Linked DNA regions of Glaciimonas sp. CA11.2. The protein of the gene in region 2 interacts with the protein of the main gene of each other region in a pairwise test. Links are inferred from orthologs where the notes say so. Each region holds a gene or a part of one and is shown on either strand. Other genes may lie near its edges.

Region 1 (2,877 bases), 790 kb from region 2 along the record:
CACTAATTATGTGCTTATTCAGGTGCTTACCCAGGTGCTTATTTAAGCGCCAGTTCGGCACTTAATTGACAGATGAGCGCGATGTCTTCACCTAAACATCGGGCCAAATCAAGCACAGCATCGCCATCAACGCTTCCAGAACACCAATTTCATCTCACCATTTAAGTGCGAAAAGCTAAAATCGCACTACTATGGTGCTAAATTTTGCTAGTTTTACCATAGAAAAGGACCACAACTAGCAACAATGCATAAAATCAATTATGAATCGTGCCATAAGCGCATACAAACTAGTTGATATGTAGTTGGCATGAGTCCTGCTAGTAGAAGACTGAACTAAGTTGCTGTCTAACTATAATCTTAATGCATCTAAACCCAAGGGACTCATAAATGAAAAAGCTGACTTATAAGCTGATACTTGCCACAGCAGTAGCGACAACACTGGTTGCCGGTTTTGCTTACGCCGACGACGCTCCAGTTGTAGCACCGGCCGCAGCCGAACCGGTACCTGATAATCAAGTTGCTTATAACATCGGCTTGGTAAATGACTACCGCTTCCGCGGCATATCACAAAGTCGCTTTGATGCCGCCGTTCAAGGTGGCGTCGATTACACAAATAACCCAACCGGCCTTTATGCCGGAACCTGGTTATCAAACATCAAATGGATTAAAGACTCAGTAAATGCTGGCGGTTTTAATGGCAAAGGCAATATTGAGTGGGATCTCTATGCAGGTAAGCGCGGCGATCTTCCAGCCGGTTTCACGTATGACGTCGGCGGTCTGTATTACTACTATCCCGGTAACAACTACAGTCTTATTGGCAAAAATGCCAATACTTTCGAACTGTACGGTCAACTTGGTTACGGTCCAGCTTACTTCAAATATTCGCATGCGCTGACTAACTTGTTCGGCACAGTCAACAGCAAGAACAGCGCTTATTACGATCTGGGTGCCAATTTTGATGTTGCTTCCGGTGTCACGCTGGGTCTGCATTTTGGCCATCAAACAGTCGAAAACTTTAGCTTTGCCAGTTATAACGATTGGAAAGTTGGCGTCACTAAAACCTTTGACAGCCTATATGGCGTTACTCTAGGCGCTGCTTTCGTCGGAACTGATGCCAAGAACGGCGCATATGTCAGCCCTAACGGCAAAAATCTCGGCAAAAACGGCCTGGTCTTCTCTCTCGCAAAAACTTTCTAAACGAGGTCAACATGAAACTGATCACTGCGATTATCAAACCATTCAAACTTGATGAAGTCCGTGAGGCACTGTCCGCCATTGGCGTACAAGGCATTACCGTCACGGAAGTAAAAGGTTTTGGACGCCAGAAAGGCCATACCGAGTTGTACCGCGGTGCAGAATATGTCGTCGATTTTTTGCCAAAAACAAAAATCGAAGCAGCTGTTGATGACAGTATTCTAGAGCGTGCAGTTGAGGCGATCGAAACGGCAGCACGTACCGGCAAAATCGGTGACGGCAAAATATTCGTTCTCGATCTGCAAGAAGTTATTCGTATTCGTACCGGTGAAACCGGCAAAGATGCAATCTAAGGGGACTTTTAAAATGAACATCAAGAGATTTTTCGCCACGTTTTTGGCGTTTTGCGCACTCATGCTCGCAGTCGGCTTTATGCTGCCAGCCTCTGCTGCCGATGACGCTTCGACGTCGGCCTCAGCTGCGGCCAGCGCTACCAGCACTGCAGTAATTGCCGCGCCTGCTCCTGCAGTCGTCGCGCCTGCGGCTGCCGCAACTGGCGCACTTGCTACTGCTGCCGCTCCTGCCGTACCTGCTCCAGCCGTGCCTAACAAGGGCGACACTGCGTGGCTACTTGTATGTACCGCTTTTGTGATTTTAATGACATTGCCAGGCCTCGGCCTGTTCTACGGCGGCTTGGTTCGCAGCAAGAACATGTTGTCGGTTCTGATGCAATGTTTCACCATCTTCTCGCTGGTGATTGTTCTGTGGATCGTCTATGGCTATAGTCTCGCATTTACCGAAGGTAATGACTTCATTGGCGGCATGAGCCGGTTGTTCCTCAATGGAATGACACCAGACTCATTGGCGGCAACATTCAGCAAAGGCGTTGTATTGCCAGAGTTTGCCTTCGTCGTATTTCAAGGTGCTTTCGCTGCGATTACCTGCGCATTGGTCATCGGCGCATTTGCTGAACGTGCCAAATTCTCCGCCATCCTCGCGTTCACCGTGTTGTGGTTCACTTTTTCGTACTTGCCAATTGCCCATATGGTTTGGTATTGGCCTGGTCCTGATGGCTTCACTGATGCTGCTGCAGCAGCAAAAGCGTCGGCGACTGCTGGTTGGTTGTTCCAAAAAGGTGCGTTGGATTATGCGGGTGGTACGGTTGTTCATATCAACGCAGCGGTTGCCGGTCTGGTCGGTGCGTATGTTATCGGCAAACGCGTAGGCTACGGCAAAGAAGCTTTCAAGCCACATAGCCTGACATTGACCATGGTTGGTGCTTCATTGCTGTGGTTTGGTTGGTTTGGTTTCAACGCCGGTTCCGGTCTGGAAGCAAATGGCGGCGCAGCATTGGCCTTCATCAACACGCTGGTCGCAACGGCTGGTGCAGTATTGACATGGAGTTTGGGTGAGTGGGTTGGCAAGGGTAAGCCTTCCATGTTGGGCGGCGCATCTGGCGCGGTTGCCGGTTTGGTTGTCATTACTCCTGCCGCTGGTTTCGTCGGTGTTGGCGGTGCGTTGGTGATGGGCTTGATTGCTGGTTTTGCTTGCTTGTGGGGCGTAACTGGCCTGAAGAAACTCCTCGGCGCTGATGACTCACTAGACGTATTCGGTGTGCATGGCGTAGGTGGTATTCTAGGTGCACTGCTCACCGGTGTGTTCGCTGCGCCTAGCCTTGGTGGT
Region 2 (3,034 bases):
TCACGTCGCTCACGCAAACTTGGCAAGCGCAAACGGATGACATTTAGTCGGTGATATAAGTCTTCACGGAACAGACCTTCCCGCACCCGCGTTTCCAGATTCTGATGCGTGGCGGCTATGACACGGACATTGGCTTTGAGCGACTGATGACCGCCAACCCGATAAAAATGACCATCAGAGAGAACGCGTAATAAGCGCGTTTGTAAATCAAACGGCATATCACCAATTTCATCCAGAAACAGGGTTCCACCTTCAGCTTGCTCAAAGCGCCCGCGTCGTGACGCCTGCGCACCGGTAAATGCACCACGCTCGTGCCCGAACAATTCGGATTCAAGCAAATCTTTTGGAATTGCGGCTGTGTTCAATGCGATAAAAGGTTGTAACGCACGTGGGCTGTGTTTATGTAGAGCGCGCGCCACCAGTTCCTTTCCAGTACCCGATTCGCCCGTTATCAAAACGGTTACATGCGATTGTGAAAGACGTCCAATGGCGCGAAACACATCCTGCATTGCGGGCGCCTGACCCAGAATTTCCGGCGTTTCGGCGGAGGCTTGCTCTATATTGACTTCGCGTAAGCTTTCGTCCAGCGCACGCCGAATGAGTTCGACTGCTTTTTCCAGATCGAACGGCTTTGCGAGATATTCAAACGCACCGCCCTGAAATGCGGCGACGGCTGAATCAAGATCCGAAAACGCGGTGATGATGATAACCGGCACGCCCGGATGTTGCGCTTTAATTGTTTGCAATAATTCAAGTCCGGATGTCCCCGGCATACGAATGTCTGAGACAAGCACTTGTGGTGTGCTGGATTGCAACGCATCCATCGCATCGCGTGCATTCGAAAAACTCTTGGTGACCAGATTTTCACGGGCCAGCGCTTTTTCCAGCACCCATCGTATCGATTCGTCGTCGTCAACAATCCAAATTGGTTTCATATGTGTCCAGGCTTCAATAATCTTGCGGTTAGCATTCTGTCGGTAGCTTTTCGGCCTTGTGATCCTCTGAGCTGCACAACTACGCGGTCCACGCAGTCTATTAAGGCAGAGGAATCAATACCCTGAAATCAGTACAGCCCGGGCGACTTTCGCACTCGATTACTCCCGAGTGCTGTTGTACAAAGGTCTGTGCCAGCGTCAGCCCCAAACCACTCCCACCATCACGCCCCGATACGAGAGGATAAAAAATACGCTCCTGAATGTCGATAGGAATACCCGGTCCGTTATCAATGATATGCAAGTCTAATGCCAGGCGATAACGGACCTTCGCCAACGTTACCTGACGCACAATTCTGGTCTGAAATGTCAAATCGGCATCTCCGTCCTGAATACGGTGCGCTAAAGCCTGCGCGGCATTATGCGCGATGTTGAGTATGGCTTGAATGAGCTGCTCTTTATCACCGCGAAATTGTGGGATCGACAAGTCGTAATCGCGATTAATCCTTAAGCCATGCGGAAACTCGGCGACCATAAGGCTGCGCACCCTCTCACACACCTCATGGATGTCGACATCGCCGACGATGTGCGCTCGTCGATGCGGCGCGAGTAGACGGTCCACCAATGTTTGCAGCCGATCGGCTTCCTTAATAATTACCTGCGTGTATTCGCGTAACTCTTTCAGGTGACGCTCGGGCAGTTCCAGTTCGAGCAACTGCGCAGCACCCCGAATGCCACCGAGAGGATTTTTAATTTCATGCGCCAGATTGCGAATTAATTCCTTATTCACCTGACTTTGATCGAACAGCCGTTCTTCTCTTTCTAATCTGAGTTGTTGAACATTTTCTCGTAACTCGATCAGAACAGGTGTGGCGGGATTGTCGAGTACCTTCGCGATGGTATCGACCCAAAGCGGTTCGCGACCAATGCGGTCCAAAATCAAATCCTGCCGCAGATCGTCAAACTGATGCGCGACCGCCTTCTCAAAGACAGCAGCCAGCTGACCACCATTTAAAAATAGATCACTCAGCTTTTGTTGCTTGAGTGCCTTAACCGAACTTTCGAGTAAACTTTCTGCGGTAGGATTGGCATAGACAATACGTCCTTCTCTGTCCAGCAATAGAACCGCCGAGGCCAGTAGTTCAAGCCCTTCAGTTGCTGTCGGTACTGCAGTTTTAGTTGTCATTCAAAAATCTCTTTAATATAAACAAACTATGAGAATGCACTTTACACCTCAACGTCCTCTTAAATGAGTGGAACTTAGTGCAGGCTGCCGCGCAGTATCTATAGCAAAAAAATAAAGCCGCATACGCGGCCTTATTCCAAGCAAAGTTAATACCAAGTGCTACATGCAATAGCGCACTATCTTTATTTTAAATTCGAAAGCTCGCGGTTAAGCGCTTCAATATTTTTTTGAGTGCGCGCCAAATCATCTTTCATCGATGCTACCCGTTCCTGGTATTTCGCATAGTTGCGCTCATTGCCCTGACGTTCCGGCACACCGTTGTTGTACACTTTTTCAATATCTGCGAGCTTCTGCTGTTCTGTCTTTAATTCGTCCTGCAGAATCTGACGGCGGTCATTGTCACGCGTTTTTTGAGTCCCACCGTCGACTTTAGGAAAGTCTGGCGGCGTCACTGGCGACGACTTATTCGCCGCGTTTGATCCAACTGCTGGACGCGGTGATGACGCTACTGACAACGGTGGTAAATCCACCTTTTTGCAGCCTTTGGTATCACCTGTATTTTTATATTCCCTGGTGCCTTGCGCATCGACACAAAGATAGATATTACTTTGGGCCATGGCAGCCCCACCGATTGCGCTCATGGCAGCAACGATCAGAATTCCCGGAATGAGGTGCTTCATAGACTCTCTTCGCAATTCAATGAAGACGTTAGTTTAAGTCAAACCAGACTGTCGTGACTACCTGCTAAGTAGTTGCTAGGTAATTACTTGGTATTCTATCGTGCCAGAATGACTATTAAAACGATGTCCAATAGTATAAAAGGACCGGAAAAGATGACTTTTCCGGTCCTTTTTTTTTGATCAAAATATCGCTTAAAAAATATGACGAATTAAAACAATATTTTAAATCGCTATCT

What was found.
Region 1: the proteins of glnL (region 2) and RGU75_RS08545 interact in binary tests that used the Escherichia coli proteins (3 or more experiments, as listed by UniProt). The link is inferred for Glaciimonas sp. CA11.2 from one-to-one orthologs.

The regions. Positions count from the first base shown.
Region 1 is NZ_JAVIWL010000001.1:2,001,953-2,004,829, reverse strand. Bases 78-2,877 are described here. They hold RGU75_RS08545 (P-II family nitrogen regulator), read left to right. Parts: upstream 78-1,208; coding sequence 1,209-1,547; downstream 1,548-2,877. Other genes in these bases: amt (ammonium transporter), read left to right, coding at 1,561-2,877; RGU75_RS08550 (TorF family putative porin), read left to right, coding at 388-1,197. UniProt on the Escherichia coli protein: Involved in the regulation of nitrogen metabolism. Regulates the activity of its targets by protein-protein interaction in response to the nitrogen status of the cell.
Region 2 is NZ_JAVIWL010000001.1:2,791,743-2,794,776, reverse strand. What follows is about bases 78-3,034. They hold glnL (nitrogen regulation protein NR(II)), read right to left. Parts: upstream 2,119-3,034; coding sequence 1,036-2,118; downstream 78-1,035. Other genes in these bases: RGU75_RS12110 (DUF4124 domain-containing protein), read right to left, coding at 2,301-2,798; ntrC (nitrogen regulation protein NR(I)), read right to left, coding at 78-935. Outside these bases: more of ntrC, read right to left, coding at 1-77.